Saccharopolyspora erythraea NRRL 2338: one gene and its partner. Each later gene encodes a partner of the first gene's protein in a complex. Links are inferred from orthologs where the notes say so. Each region holds a gene or a part of one and is shown on either strand. Other genes may lie near its edges. The genes, in order: secY and secA.

Region 1 (4,973 bases):
GGCCAACTGCGGCTGAGCGCTCGTGCGGTGCTCCGCGCGAGGCCGGTGGCCCCCGGCCGGTCTCGCGCGGAGCCGTGCGGTTGGGGGCGATCTCGCTTGGAGCCGTGCCGCCGGGTCGGTCTCGCGTGGAAATGCTGCCGGGGGCCGGCCGCGTGCGAAGACATGCCGCCGGGGTCGGCCTCGCGTGGAGATGCCGCCGGGTCGGCCGCGTGCGGTGCCGTGCGGCAGGGATCGACCCGTAGCCCGATGGTGTGCTGAACGCCGTTGCCGGCGGTGCGCTCGACGCGGGTCGCCACGGCGCGATAGCGACCGTCCGTGGTCGGCACCGAGGGCTTCGCATGCGCTCCGCTACCGGGCGAGGGCGACGCCCGATCCAGCGGAAACACAAGCGCCGCATGTGAAAAATGGCAACCGGTGCGGTCGTGCGGTTTCGCCGCAGCGCATTTCGCTGAGGGCGAATCGATGATCAGTGGTGAGCCCTCGGTCGCTGCCTGTGTCCACCGCGCGGCCTGCTAGAGTCGCGCCGTAGCGCCGCGTCCGACGCGTCGCTGCGTGTGAGTTTCCCGCCGTGCCGGCTGCTGGAAGCCGGCCATCGTCCCTGGCCGGTCCCGACCGGCTCGCGTACAGGAGGTTCGCGTGCTCGGCGCCTTCCGCTCGGCTCTGGCGACGCCGGACCTGCGGCGAAAGATCCTGTTCACACTGGGCATGGTCGTGCTGTACCGGCTCGGCGCCACGATCCCCTCCCCCGGGGTGTCGTACCCGAACATCCAGCAGTGCATCGTCCAGCTCCAGGGCAGCGGCAGCCAGAGCGTCTACTCCCTGCTGAACCTCTTCAGCGGTGGTGCGCTCCTGCAGCTGTCGGTGCTCTCGCTGGGCATCATGCCCTACATCACCGCGAGCATCATCATCCAGCTCCTGCAGGTGGTGATCCCGCGCTTCGAGCAGCTCAAGAAGGAAGGCCAGTCCGGCCAGGCGAAGCTGACGCAGTACACCCGGTACCTGGCGATCGCGCTCGCGGTCCTGCAGGCCACCGGTGTCGTGGCGCTCGCCGTCCGCGGCCAGCTGTTCCAGGGCTGCTCGGTCCCGGTGATCCCGGACGACTCGGTGCTCAACCTGATCGTCATCGTCATCGTGATGACCGCAGGCGCGGCCCTGCTGATGTGGATGGGCGAGCTGATCACCGAGCGCGGCATCGGCAACGGCATGTCGCTGCTGATCTTCACCTCGATCGCGGCCCGCGTCCCGGCCGAGGGCGGCAACATCCTCAACTCGCACGGCGGGCTGGTCTTCTCGGTCGTCTGCGCCTTCGCCGTCGCGATCATCGCGACCGTGGTCTTCATCGAGCAGGCCCAGCGCCGCATCCCGGTGCAGTACGCCAAGCGCATGATCGGCCGCCGGATGTACGGCGGGACCTCGACCTACCTGCCGCTGAAGGTCAACCAGGCCGGTGTCATCCCGGTGATCTTCGGTTCCTCGCTGCTGTACCTGCCGCAGCTGCTGGGCCAGCTGGCCGGCAACCAGAACACCTGGTGGGCGCAGTTCATCCAGACCTACATCGTCGACCCGGCGAGCTGGGTGCACATCCTGCTGTACATGGCGATGATCGTCTTCTTCGCCTACTTCTACGTCTCGATCACGTTCAACCCCGAGGAGCGGGCGGACGAGATGAAGAAGTTCGGCGGGTTCATCCCCGGCATCCGGCCGGGGCGGCCCACCGCCGAGTACCTCAACTTCGTGCTCTCCCGGATCACGCTGCCGGGCTCGCTCTACCTGGGCATCATCGCGATCCTGCCGAACTTCTTCCTCGGCATCACCGGTGGTCAGGGCCAGAACCAGAACTTCCCGTTCGGCGGCACCGCGGTGCTGATCATGGTCAACGTCGGCCTGGACACCGTGAAGCAGATCGAGAGCCAGCTCACGCAGCGCAGCTACGAGGGCTTCCTCCGCTAGACTGGACGGTCGGTGCGGATCGGCCCCGGCCCGGCGAGTCCTCCGGCGGAGGTCCCGGAGACCCGGGACGGAGGTCCCGTTCGGCCGCCCGGCTTCCTTGCGTAAGGTGAGCTGGATCGTGATGCCGGTCGCGCGGCCGGCGAACGCCCTGTGACGGATACCGCCAGCGCTCGGCGAAGGTGGCGCGAGGCCACCAGATTGATTCGGAGGCAGACCCTTGGTGCGATTGGTTCTCGTGGGCCCGCCCGGTGCGGGCAAGGGCACCCAAGCGGCCGTGCTCAGCGAGCAGCTCTCGGTGCCGCACATCTCCAGCGGCGACCTGTTCCGGTACCACATCGGCAACAACACCCCGCTGGGAGAAGAGGCCAAGCGCTACCTCGACGCGGGTGAGCTGGTTCCGGACGAGATCACCAACGAGATGGTGCTGGAGCGGCTGGCCGAGCCCGACGCCGCCGAGGGTTTCCTGCTGGACGGTTTCCCCCGCAACACCGCGCAGGCCGACGTGCTGGCGCGCTCCCTCGCCGAGAAGGGCACCGAGCTGACCGCGGTGCTGGAGTTCGACGTGCCGGAGGAGGAGTTGGTCAAGCGCCTGCTCGGGCGCGGCCGGGCCGACGACACCGAGGACGTCATCCGGCGCAGGCTGCAGGTCTACGGCTCGGAGACCGCTCCGCTGCTGAACTACTACCGGGACAAGCTGATCCGGATCGACGCCGTCGGCTCGGTCGAGGACATCACCGAGCGCGCGCTCAAGGCGCTGCGCACGCCGGCCTGAGCCGGAGGGGACTCGCGTGTTGCGGAGAGGGAAGGGCATCGAGCTCAAGTCCACCGGCGAGATCCAGGCGATGCGTGCGGCGGGTCTGGTCGTCGCCCGCGCGCTGGCGGCGGTGACCGCGAAGGCGCAGCCCGGCGTGAGCACCGGTGAGCTGGACGCGGTCGCCGAACAGGTCATCAGGGACGCGGGAGCGGTGCCTTCCTTCAAGGGCTACCAGGGTTTCCCGGCGTCGATCTGCGCGTCGCTGAACGAGCGGGTCGTCCACGGCATCCCGTCGCGCCACGAGGTGCTGGCCGAGGGCGACCTGCTCTCGGTCGACTGCGGGGCGATCCTGGACGGCTGGCACGGCGACTCCGCGGTGACCATCGGCGTCGGCCCGATCAGCGAGCGCGACCAGAAGCTCTCCGACGCGACCCGCGAGTCGATGTGGGCCGGGATCGAGCAGGTGCGGGCGGGCAACCGGCTCAGCGACATCTCGCACGCGGTGGAAAGCTCGGCGCGGGCTTCGGCGGCGGCCGACGGCATCGACTACGGGATCATCGAGGAGTACGGCGGCCACGGCATCGGCAGCGAGATGCACATGGCCCCGTTCCTGCCGAACCTCGGCAAGCCGGGCAGGGGCCCGAAGCTGAAGGTCGGGATGGCCATCGCGGTGGAGCCGATGCTGACGCTGGGCTCGGCCGACACGGTGGAGCTCGACGACGAGTGGACCGTCGTGACCACCGACGGCTCGCGGGCGTCGCACTGGGAGCACACCGTCGCCATCACCGAGGACGGTCCCTGGGTGCTCACCCAGCCCGAAGACTGATCACCGCCCGGGGGCTGAGGCTTCCGTGCTGCTGGACGCACGGGTCTGTTGGCGTCTTCCGGGACTGGTGAGACTGCTGTGGTTCTCGGGGCTGCTGGGTCATCGCAAGCTTCAGGCCCTTCGGGGGCGCTCGTGATCGCTCCTCACGCGGGTTCGCCCCCCGCGTCCGGCTCGATCCGAGGCCGGCGGCACACGTAGACGCGGCTGGGCGGCACGTTGCGCCACACCGCGCTGCGCGGCATCACCTCGTCGAACGTCTCGTGCAGGGCTCCGACGAACTCGCGGGTCGCTGCTCGCCACAGCGTCGTCAGGTAGGTGACCGTGGTGAACACGCCGTCGGGGTTGAGCGCCGCGGCGGCTTCGGACAGGAGTTCCCGCTGCTTCGCCGGGGGCAGCAGGGTCCAGGGGATGCTGCTGATGACGGCGTCGGCCTTCGAGACGCCCACGGCGCTCAGCAGCTCCCGCAGCCTCGCCGCGTCGCCCTCGACGACCTCCAGCCACGGCTTCGCCTGGCGCAGGTAGCGCACCATCGCGGGGTCGATCTCCACCGCCAGGTGCCGCCCGCGCTCGGGCAGCCGGGCCCTGATCTCGCCGCTGAGGGCGCCGGTGCCGGGACCGAGCTCGACCACGACCGGCGCGCCGGTGGTGGGCACCACGGTCGCGACCGCGGCCGCGACGTGGTGCGAGGTCGGCAGCACCGCGCCGACCACCCCGGGCCGGTGCAGGGCGCGTGAGAGGAACGTGCGGTACTCGTGGAGCTTGGCGCGCGTGCTCACGGGTGCTCCTGCCTGTCGGCTCGGGAATGCGACCGACCGTAGCCGCTCCCCGGTGCGCCCATGGTGCAGCTCGCCCGATGTGTCCGCCGGACTTCACCGGATCGTTCCGCGTCGTTGGGGTGCCCGAACGAAGGACGCCCCCGCCGGATGGCGGGGGCGCCTCGTAGGTGCGTGCGTCAGACCAGCGGCCTGCGGCAGAGGTAGTGCAGGATCGGCGGGAAGTTCTTCCACGTGGTGTGGGTGAGCACCTCGTCGAAGGTCTCGGCCAGCCGGACCCGGAACCTGCGCCCGCCCGCCGTGCGGTCGGCGGGCAGGTAGGTCAGCGCGGTGAACGCGGCGTGCGGGGCCATGGCCTCGGTGACCTGCTTGAGGATGTGGTCCTGGACGTCGTCGTCCAGCAGCGACCACGGGATGCTGCTGACGACCGCGTCGACCTTTCCGATCCCGCGCTGGTCGAGGATGGAGAGCAGATCGCCCGCGTCGCCGTGCACGACCTCCATCCACGGCTTGTGCTCGCGCAGGTGTTCGACCATGTCGGCGCCGAGCTCGATGCCGATGTGGCGGGCGCCCGTGGGCAGCCGGTCGTGGATGCCGTTGCTCAGCGAGCCCGTGCCCGGGCCGAGCTCGAGGACGACCGGCTCGCCGGTGGTCGGCACCACCTGGCCGA
Region 2 (10,476 bases), 400 kb from region 1 along the record:
CCTCCTGGTTGTCTCAGCGATCCCACATCCTTTCCCACTAAGCACACACTTAGGGGCCTTAGCCGGTGTTCTGGGCTGTTTCCCTCTCGACGACGAAGCTTCTCCCCCGCCGTCTCACTGCCACGCTTCACCCAAGGCGTATTCGGAGTTTGGCTGACGTCAGTAACCTGATAGGGCCCATCAGCCAACCAGTGCTCTACCCCACCCGGGAAACACGCAACGCTGCACCTAAATGCATTTCGGGGAGAACCAGCTATCACGGAGTTTGATTGGCCTTTCACCCCTACCCACAACTCATCCCCCAGGTTTTCAACCCTGGTGGGTTCGGGCCTCCACACGGTCTTACCCGCGCTTCACCCTGGCCATGGGTAGATCACCCCGCTTCGGGTCTGCACCACGCGACTCAAACGCCCTCTTCAGACTCGCTTTCGCTCCGACTACCCCACACACGGGTTAACCTCGCCACGCAGCAGCAACTCGCAGGCTCATTCTTCAAAAGGCACGCCATCACCCAAAGGCTCTGACGGATTGTAGGCACACGGTTTCAGGAACTCTTTCACTCCCCTCCCGGGGTACTTTTCACCATTCCCTCACGGTACTATCCGCTATCGGTCACCAGGAAGTATTTAGGCTTAGCGAGTGGTCCCGCCAGATTCACAGCGCCCTCCACGGAAACGCTGCTACTCGGGAACACCACCACACGCGGCATATCGGTTTTCGCCTACGGGACTCTCACCCACTCCGGCCAGGCATCCCAACCTGTTCAACTAACCAACACACACACGCTGAAGAGTCAGCAGCCTCCTCCAGCAGCGCCCCACAACACCGCACACGCAACCCCTGCCAGGTATCCCACATGCACGGTTTAGCCTCCTCCGCTTTCGCTCGCCACTACTCACGGAATCACCAGTGTTTTCTCTTCCTACGGGTACTAAGATGTTTCACTTCCCCGCGTTCCCCCCAACACCCTATACATTCAGATGCTGGTAACCCGACATCACTCGGGCTGGGTTTCCCCATTCGGACATCCTCGGATCACAGCTCGGTTGACAACTCCCCGAGGCATATCGCAGCCTCCCACGTCCTTCATCGGCTCCTGGTGCCAAGGCATCCACCATGTGCCCTTTCAAACTTGGCCACAAAGATGCTCGCATCCACTATACAGTTCTCAAACAACAACCAGACGAGCCCACACACAGTGTGTTCCCTCAGGACCCAACAACGTGCCAAACGATCTTCAAGCCTTGAACAACAAGACCAACGGTCAGCGTTTCCACTAATCCTCCGAGCACCCACAGCGCAAGAACACTCGCCTTGCCCACCATGGACACCCCACCAACAGACAACTGTCGATGGACGTGATGCTGCTCCTTAGAAAGGAGGTGATCCAGCCGCACCTTCCGGTACGGCTACCTTGTTACGACTTCGTCCCAATCGCCAGTCCCACCTTCGACCACTCCCCCCCAAAGGGTTGGGCCATGGGCTTCGGGTGTTACCGACTTTCATGACGTGACGGGCGGTGTGTACAAGGCCCGGGAACGTATTCACCGCAGCAATGCTGATCTGCGATTACTAGCGACTCCGACTTCACGGGGTCGAGTTGCAGACCCCGATCCGAACTGAGACCAGCTTTAAGGGATTCGCTCCACCTCACGGCATCGCAACCCTCTGTACCGGCCATTGTAGCATGTGTGAAGCCCTGGACATAAGGGGCATGATGACTTGACGTCATCCCCACCTTCCTCCGAGTTGACCCCGGCAGTCTCCCGCGAGTCCCCACCATTACGTGCTGGCAACACAGGACAAGGGTTGCGCTCGTTGCGGGACTTAACCCAACATCTCACGACACGAGCTGACGACAGCCATGCACCACCTGTACACCAACCACAAGGGAAACCCCATCTCTGAGGCAGTCTAGTGCATGTCAAACCCAGGTAAGGTTCTTCGCGTTGCATCGAATTAATCCACATGCTCCGCCGCTTGTGCGGGCCCCCGTCAATTCCTTTGAGTTTTAGCCTTGCGGCCGTACTCCCCAGGCGGGGCGCTTAATGCGTTAGCTACGGCACAGGAACCGTGGAAACAGTCCCCACACCTAGCGCCCAACGTTTACGGCGTGGACTACCAGGGTATCTAATCCTGTTCGCTCCCCACGCTTTCGCTCCTCAGCGTCAGTATCGGCCCAGAGACCCGCCTTCGCCACCGGTGTTCCTCCTGATATCTGCGCATTTCACCGCTACACCAGGAATTCCAGTCTCCCCTACCGAACTCAAGTCTGCCCGTATCGACCGCAAGCTGAAGGTTAAGCCTCCAGTTTTCACGAACGACGCGACAAACCGCCTACGAGCTCTTTACGCCCAATAAATCCGGACAACGCTCGCACCCTACGTATTACCGCGGCTGCTGGCACGTAGTTAGCCGGTGCTTCTTCTACACCTACCGTCACCCGAAGGCTTCGTCGATGTCGAAAGAGGTTTACAACCCGAAGGCCGTCATCCCCCACGCGGCGTTGCTGCGTCAGGCTTTCGCCCATTGCGCAAGATTCCCCACTGCTGCCTCCCGTAGGAGTCTGGGCCGTGTCTCAGTCCCAGTGTGGCCGGTCACCCTCTCAGGCCGGCTACCCGTCGTCGCCTTGGTAGGCCATCACCCCACCAACAAGCTGATAGGCCGCGGGCTCATCCTGCACCGCCGGAACTTTCCACACACAGACCATGCGGCCATGTGTCCTATCCGGTATTAGACCCAGTTTCCCGGGCTTATCCCAGAGTACAGGGCAGATTACCCACGTGTTACTCACCCGTTCGCCACTCATCCACACCCGAAGATGCTTCAGCGTTCGACTTGCATGTGTTAAGCACGCCGCCAGCGTTCGTCCTGAGCCAGGATCAAACTCTCCAACAATGACTGTCGAAAACAATCCCAGCAGACACTCAAACAACCCCACAGGGCCGGAGCGCCATACTCAAAGAAACCACCAAACCCCACAAACAACCATCAAGGCCGTTCACGAGATCCAGGGGCATACAATCTACACTAACCTAAATCATCGGCACGCTGTTGAGTTCTCAAAGAACACACCCACACCATCACCCCGACCCCATTTTCAGGCCGCGAAGCTCCGGGGAGCATTTCCTCTCGCTTGTGTCCACCACACTAGCAGACCCGATTTTCGGCGATTTCAGGGGGGTCGGCCTTTCCCGTTTCCCACCGCGCTCACCGAACGAGCACTGCATTTGAGTTGTCAACACCAGTCAAGCTATCAAAGCTCATTCGTGTTTCAAGGCCGCCCACTCTACCACCCGAAGGCAGGAGCTTGGTTCGCAACCCCCGTCAGTGCCCGGTCCGTTTCTCCGTCCGGCCCGTTCCGCGCTGACAAGAGAAAATCTACAGCACCCTGAACACCCCCTGAACACCACCCCCCTCTAACAACAAAACACCAGGTCAGAAGGCACGAATGCGGTTGTGGTGACTGATTGGGCCACGATGACCGGCGGTCACACGTTCCGGTCAATGTCGGCTCGAAGGTGACCGGATCCGGGGTCGTCGTCTCTCAGTAATGCGGGAGATCAACAGAACCAGGGGAGGTTCCATGACCGCAGTCCTGGCTCCTGCCGGAGCCGAGGTGACCGAGAGGACCGCGTGCGCGCTCGCCCGCTCCGCCGGCGAGCAGATCCTCGACGTCCTCGCGGGGCGGAGATCCGTGCCGCAGCTGCGCCGGCATCTGTCGAGTCCGGTCGCTGCGCTGCTCCTGGCGCTCCTGCCCCGGTGGTACGCAGAAGGCCCGGACTACCGGCTGCGTTCCGTTCACGCGAGCCTGACCGATGACCACACGGTCGAGGCTTGCCTGATCGTCGGAACCACCAGCCGGGTCCGGGCCCTGGTGATGCGACTCGAGCAGGAGGAAGCACGGTGGGTGTGCACCGTGCTGTCCCTGCTTTGAGCTCAGCGGCGCTTGTTCTTCTTGGCCTCGGCCCGCGCCGCGGCGCGGCGCTCGCGCCGGGTGCTCGTGCCGTTGCCCTGCTCACCGGCGGACTCGCTGGTGGTCTGGACGCCACCCTGCTCCGTCGGGCCGGAGTAGTTCAGCCGCTGCTTCTCCGGGGCGTCGAGGCCCTTGCCGCGCAGCGCGGACGGGGCCTGCGTGGTGCTGCCGGGAAGCTGGCTGAGCGCCGGGCCCGCCGACGTCGGCTTCGCGCGCCTGACCTGCGACTGCGCCGCGGCGGCCTCCGCGGCCGCCTGCAGGTCGGGGGTCGGCTCCGCGGACCGGCTGACCGACACCGGCACGGAAGGCTGCTCGGGCGCGGGCTCCGGCTCGGCGGCCTCGACCTGCACGTTGAACAGGAAGCCGACCGACTCCTCCTTCAGCGCGTCGAGCATCGCGTGGAACATGTCGAAGCCCTCCCGCCGGTACTCCACCAGCGGGTCGCGCTGGGCCATGGCCCGCAGACCGATGCCCTCCTTGAGGTAGTCCATCTCGTAGAGGTGCTCGCGCCACTTGCGGTCGAGCACGCTGAGCACGACCCGACGCTCCAGCTCCCGCATCGCCCCCGGGCCGACCTTGCCGTCCACCTCGGCCTCGCGCTTGGCGTAGGCGGCCTCGGCATCGGCGAGCACCTCTTCGAGCAGCCGCTCCTTGCTCAGGTCCTCGTCGCTGTCGACCAGGGCCTCCCAGCTGACCGAGACCGGGTACAGCGTCTTGAGCGCCGACCACAGCTTCTCGAAGTCCCAGTCCTCGGCGTAGCCGTCGGCGGTCGCCGCGTTGACGTACTCGGTGACGACGTCGCGGATCATGTGCCTGACCTGCTCCTGCAGGTCCTCGCCTTCCAGCACGCGGCGGCGCTCGTCGTAGATGACGCTGCGCTGCTGGTTCATGACCTCGTCGTACTTGAGGACGTTCTTGCGGATCTCCATGTTCTGCTGCTCGACCTGGGTCTGAGCGCTGCGGATCGCGCGGGTGACCATCTTGTGCTCGATCGGCACGTCGTCGGGCACCTTCAGGCGGGTCATGACCGTCTCGACCATCGCGGCGTTGAAGCGGCGCATGAGCTCGTCGCCGAGCGAGAGGTAGAACCGGGACTCACCGGGGTCGCCCTGACGGCCGGAGCGGCCGCGGAGCTGGTTGTCGATGCGCCGGGACTCGTGCCGCTCGGTGCCGAGCACGTACAGGCCGCCGAGCTCCCGGACCTCCTCGGCCTCGGCCTCGACCTGCTCCTTGATCTTCTCGACCACCGCGGGCCACTGGGCCTCGTACTCCTCGCGGTTGTCGACCGGGTCCAGGCCGCGCTTGCGCAGCTCGGCGTCGGCGAGGTGGTCGACGTTGCCGCCGAGCACGATGTCGGTACCGCGGCCGGCCATGTTGGTGGCGACCGTGACGGCGCCCTTGCGGCCGGCCTCGGCGATGATCGCCGCCTCCGACTGGTGGTACTTGGCGTTCAGCACGTTGTGCGGAACGCCCTTCTTCACCAGCAGCTTCGCCAGGTACTCGGAGCGCTCGACGCTGGTCGTGCCGACCAGGACCGGCTGGCCCTTGCGGTGCTTCTCCTCGATGTCCTCGGCGACCGCCTCGAACTTGGCGACCTCGCTCTTGTAGACCAGGTCGGGCTGGTCGGCCCTGGCCATCGGGCGGTTGGTCGGGATCGGCACCACGCCGAGCTTGTAGGTGCCGTTGAACTCGGCGGCCTCGGTCTCGGCGGTACCGGTCATGCCGGCGAGCTTCTCGTAGAGGCGGAAGTAGTTCTGCAGCGTGATCGTGGCCAGCGTCTGGTTCTCGGCCTTGATCTCGACGCCTTCCTTGGCCTCGATCGCCTGGTGCATGCCCTCGTTGTAGCGGCGGCCGTGCAGGATGCGGCCGGTGAACTCGTCGACGATGACGACCTCGCCGTTGCGGACGATGTAGTCCTTGTCGCGCTTGTAGAGCTCCTTGGCCTTCAGCGCGTTGTTGAGGTAGCCGACCAGCGGGGTGTTGGCCGCCTCGTAGAGGTTCTCGATGCCGAGCTGGTCCTCGATGATCGTGACGCCGTCCTCGGTCACACCGACCGTGCGCTTGCGCTCGTCGACCTCGTAGTGCTGGTCCTTCTTCAGCATCGGGGCAAGCCGGGCGAACTCCTGGTACCACCGCGAGGACTGGTCGGCCGGACCGGAGATGATCAGCGGTGTGCGGGCCTCGTCGATCAGGATGGAGTCGACCTCGTCGACGATGGAGAAGAAGTGGCCGCGCTGCACGCAGTCGGCCAGGCTCCACGCCATGTTGTCGCGGAGGTAGTCGAACCCGAACTCGTTGTTGGTGCCGTAGGTGATGTCGGCCGCGTAGGCGTGGCGCCGCTGCTCCGGCGTCATGTCGGCCATGATGGCGCCGACCTCGAGGCCGAGGAAGCGGTGCACCCGGCCCATCCAGTCGGCGTCGCGCTTGGCCAGGTAGTCGTTGACCGTGACCACGTGCACGCCCCGGCCGGCGATCGCGTTGAGGTAGGCGGGCAGCACGCAGGTCAGCGTCTTGCCCTCACCGGTCTTCATCTCGGCGATCTGACCGAGGTGCAGGGCTGCCCCGCCCATCAGCTGGACGTCGAAGTGGCGCTGGCCGAGCGTGCGCCGCGCGCCCTCGCGGGCGACCGCGAACGCCTCCGGCAGCAACTCGTCGAGGGACTCGCCGTCGGTGTGCCGACGTTTGAACTCGTCGGTCTTGGCCCGCAGCTCGGCATCTGACAGCGCGAGCACGTCATCTTCAAGCTCGTTGATGTGCGCCGCGATCCTGCGCAGGCGCTTGAGCAACTTGCCCTCACCGGCGCGGAGCAGTCGGGACAGGACCATCCGGTCGACCTCACTAGCTGATCGTGACGCGTCCGTCACGGACGCTTTGCGGTCATCGTATTAGAGCTGGTCGGAGAACCTCGACGTCCCTGCGAACGACGCTGTCCCCCGCGAACCACGGTACGCGGGGGACAGCTCAAGGGGTCGTCGTTGGCGCAGACTCGCCCGTCACCCGGTGGGGGACTCGGCGAGCCTGATCACTCCGTAGTCGAATCCCTTCCGGCGGTACACCACGCTGGCGCGACCGCTGTCGGCGTCGGAGAAGAGGTAGAAGTCGTGACCGACGAGCTCCATCTGGTAGAGCGCCTGGTCGACCGTCATGGGCTCGGCCGTGTGCTCCTTCTCCCGGACGATCCGTCCCGGCTCGTAGCCGTTGTCGGAGCTCCAGCGCTGCTCCGGCACCTCGGCGGTGGTGTATTCGGCGCTCTCCTCCTGCTCCTCCTGCTCTTCCTCAGGGGCTTCGAGGAGGGCTGTCCGCCCGCCTGAAGTGCCGGTCACCACCGTCCGGTCGGCCATCGCGGCCGTCGCCTGCGCCACGGAAGTCGGGTTGTGCTGGCCGTAGTGCACCTTCCTGCGGTCGCACATCCGGCGGAGGCGCCCTTCGAGCTTGGTCGTCGCGGCGTCGAGAGCGGCGTAGAAATCACCTGCGGCGGCTTCGGCGCGCACCGGTGTGCCCTTGCCCTTGAGGGTGATCTCGACGCGCTGGCAGGTCTTCGCCTGCCGCGGGTTGCGTTCGTGGAAGAGCTCCACATCCGCCCGGATGGTCTTCTTGCTGTACCGCTCAAGCCGAGTCAGCTTCTCGTCGACGTGCTGCCGGTAGTGGTCCGGCACCTCGACGTTGCGACCCTTGACGACGATGTCCATTCACGACCTCCGTTTCCGAATTTCGTGCGCCCGTAAGCGACGGTCACGACAGCGCCGGGAGAGGTGATGTCAGCTCACTTCCGGCGCCAGGGACATGGGCTTCGCACTCCTTCCCGCAGCCCGGGTACGGCTGATTGGTGGCACGTTAGCTCTCTTTACCGATTTGTGACACCCCCCGAGTTGGGCGAAGTCAAGCGGCCACTGAGCGTGATTGCCGCAACCGTTGGAAGCACTGGTCCACGCGCGCGGGATACAAACCGATCGGGCGACGCCCGCAGCAAGTTTCACCCGTTCGGCCCACTCACGGCGTTGCGCCGCGCGAGCGCTCGTACCGGTCGCGTTCGGCCAGCTCACACCCGGGGAACGAGTGCGGAGCGGCGTGAGTTCCTGGCCCCTCCGGGTGCCGGGTCCACCACACGTTCGTCCCAGCCGGCTGTGGCGGTGAGCGTGAGCACGGCATCGACGGCCATACCGGACGAATCCAGCGCACGCAGGCAGCTCGCGGCGGTCGCTCCGGAGGTCATGACGTCGTCGACGAGCACCGTCCGGACGCCGTCACCGCGGCGCCGGAGGGTTTCGGGCGCAATTCGACCGGTTCGGACCAGCACACCGCCGGTCAGGTTGCGGACCCGTTCGGCGGAGTCGAGCCCCGCGGAGTCCCGGACACCAGGGCGCAGCACCAGGCAGTCGACGACCTCCGCGGACCAGCGGTCATCGGATGACTCGGCGTTGCGTAAGTGGGCTTTGGGTTGTTTGTGTACGAGTTGATGGTCGCGGGATGGCTGTGCTTCGAGTGGTGCGGAGACGAGCGGCGCGCGGGTGGGTTCGGCCATCGCTTCGGCCATGCGCATGGCGACTCTCGTCATGTGGGCGCCGCCCCTCCTGCGCGATGCGATCGGGCGGGATGGCGCCGGGACGAGCAGGCAGTGCGCGGGCTGCCAACCATGTAGGGCGGCGATCCCGCGCAGCCCGGTGGCCAGCCGCTCGCCGAAGGGTGCGGCGAGGTGCCGCTGCCCGGCCTCCTTGTAGGCGAGCACCGCCCGGCGTGCGCTGCCGCGGTAGCCGCCCAGCGCGTACGCCGGTGGCGCGGGAGGCAGCAGGAGCCGTCGCTGACGGTGGAGACCTCCGAGGTCTCGGGCGCATTCGCCGCACAGGGAGGCACCTCTGCGGCGGCAGCCCGCGCAGTGCAGGGGGAAGAGCAGGTCGACGAGGCTGGAGAGCGCGTCGCGGAGTCGAGTGGGCATCCGGTGAGCATGGCCGGAATCGCGATCGGACTCACCGACGTGTGTCGGGGGCGCTCATGGACGCGTGTCGGGGACGCTCACCGACGCTCACCGGCGGCGGGGTGAGTCGCGTCCCCCACCGTCGACGGGTGAGCGCCCCTGCCCGGCATGGGTCGAGGTGGAAGTGCTCGAGAAACCTTCGGCCACAGGGACTTCCGCACCTGGCGCGTTCCGCCGCAGGTGCGACGTGGCGGAGGCTCGGGCGTCAGCCGGGGAAGAACGGGAGGGAGTTGCCGCCGATCGGGTTCTGCATCAGCGTCCACAGGTCGGTCGAGTCGTCGGCCTCCCACAGGCCGCTGCGGTCGGCGACCACGACCTTCCCGCCCGGGCTGACGGCCACCGCTGTCGGCGGCTGCACGAGGTTGGCCGAGGCGTAGGGGGTCCGTTGGAAGCCGTCGGAGGAGAACTCCAGGACCGGTTCCGCGCTGCTGTCGGTGATCGCCACCAGCGACCGGTTGCTGAGCCACTCGACACCGGTGACGCGCAGGTCGGGGGACCTGCTCGGCAGCACCGTCGGACGCCGCAGCACCAGGTGGCCGTCCTCGTCGGCGATGCCCGCCACGATGATCTGGCCGCCGACCACCCCCGCGACCCGGGTGCCGTCGCGGGAGAGCCGCAGGTCGGTGATCTCCTTGCCCGCGGCGAACTCCCGGGCGTCGATCAGCGTGGGCACCCAGCGCCCGCCGTCGTCGAGCAGGCGGACGATGTCGCGCCGGTTGACCACGGTCCACAGCTCCGACCGTCCCCGCCACGACGGCCGCGTCATGTCCGTACCGGAGAGCTGCACCTCCGGCAGCTGACCGCCGTAGGGGCCGACGCGCAGGGTGACGCCTCCGGCCGGGTTGCGCGCCACCGCCGCGAGCTGCGCCCCGTCGGCCGACTGCGCGGCCCGGACCACCTCGTACTCGCCGGACCCGGCGGGTCCCGGCACCGGCTGCGCCCGCTGGTCCAGGACGTGCAGGCGCTCGCTGGCCACCGCCAGCCCCGGCAGGTCCGGCCGGCCGGCGTTGTCGGCCTCGTAGGAGACGAAGTCCGTCGTGCGCAGGTCCTTGCCGTCGCGCAGCAGGGAGGACCCCTCCTCCTGCAACCGGACGCGCGCGTTGCTGACGCTCTGCAGCGAGAGCACGATCTGGGCGGCGATCAGGCGCCGCGCCTCGTGCGGCAGGTCGCCGACGCTGCTGAGGTTGACCTCCAACGCCCCGTCGGCGGTCTCGCTGACGTTGGTCTTGGGTTGCACCTGGGGCGGGATCGCGTTGTTGAGCGACGTGCGCAGCCCCTCCGACGGCCCCGTCATCAGCAGGTCGACCACCCGGCGCGGCAGCGTGCTGGCCGGCTGCGAGACGACGTAGCGCATGTCCGGCACCACCCCGCTCCAGTCGTGGTCGAAGAAGTACACCGGCACCTGCCGGTAGTTGACCTCGAACGCCGGCTTGCTGACGACCAGCTCCACGGGCGGGTTGGTGATCCGCCACTGGCCGTTGGCCTGGCGCTCGACCCGCACCTGGGCGTTGTACTCCCCGGACTCCGG

Evidence for each region.
Region 2: the proteins of secY (region 1) and secA are in contact, whole or in part, in a crystal structure (PDB 3DIN), measured with the Thermotoga maritima proteins. The link is inferred for Saccharopolyspora erythraea NRRL 2338 from one-to-one orthologs. Residues at the interface, in WP_004081795.1 of Thermotoga maritima: Glu108, Gly109, Glu110, Glu111, Ala236, Glu237, Arg238, Arg239, Ile240, Thr241, Ile242, Gln243, Tyr244, Ala245, Arg246, Arg247, Val248, Thr249, Gly250, Arg251, Arg252, Val253, Tyr254, Gly256, Ala257, Ser258, Thr259, Tyr260, Leu261, Pro262; in WP_004082002.1 of Thermotoga maritima: Glu261, Ala262, Arg263, Lys300, Ala301, Arg302, Thr303, Ile304, Ile305, Leu323, Tyr324, Asp325, Pro326, Val329, Ser330, Tyr333, Ile336, Lys340, Phe345, Val349, Glu363, Phe364, Tyr374, Ser375, Gly376, Gly377, Glu393, Ile395, Thr482, Ser483.

What each region holds. Positions count from the first base shown.
Region 1 is NC_009142.1:7,615,095-7,620,067, reverse strand. Bases 1-2,793 are described here. They hold secY (preprotein translocase subunit SecY), read left to right. Parts: upstream 1-636; coding sequence 637-1,950; downstream 1,951-2,793. Other genes in these bases: map (type I methionyl aminopeptidase), read left to right, coding at 2,739-2,793; SACE_RS32795 (adenylate kinase), read left to right, coding at 2,168-2,722; SACE_RS32805 (hypothetical protein), read left to right, coding at 1-16. In the rest of the region: more of map, read left to right, coding at 2,794-3,530; SACE_RS32785 (class I SAM-dependent methyltransferase), read right to left, coding at 3,674-4,306; SACE_RS32780 (class I SAM-dependent methyltransferase), read right to left, coding at 4,483-4,973. UniProt on the Escherichia coli protein: The central subunit of the protein translocation channel SecYEG. Consists of two halves formed by TMs 1-5 and 6-10.
Region 2 is NC_009142.1:7,216,712-7,227,187, forward strand. The notes cover bases 3,740-7,151. They hold secA (preprotein translocase subunit SecA), read right to left. Parts: upstream 6,802-7,151; coding sequence 3,940-6,801; downstream 3,740-3,939. Other genes in these bases: SACE_RS30975 (Rv3235 family protein), read left to right, coding at 3,740-3,937; hpf (ribosome hibernation-promoting factor, HPF/YfiA family), read right to left, coding at 6,970-7,151. Also shown: more of SACE_RS30975, read left to right, coding at 3,587-3,739; more of hpf, read right to left, coding at 7,152-7,665; SACE_RS35805 (ComF family protein), read right to left, coding at 8,016-8,909; SACE_RS30995 (LpqB family beta-propeller domain-containing protein), read right to left, coding at 9,154-10,476. UniProt on the Escherichia coli protein: Required for protein export, interacts with the SecYEG preprotein conducting channel.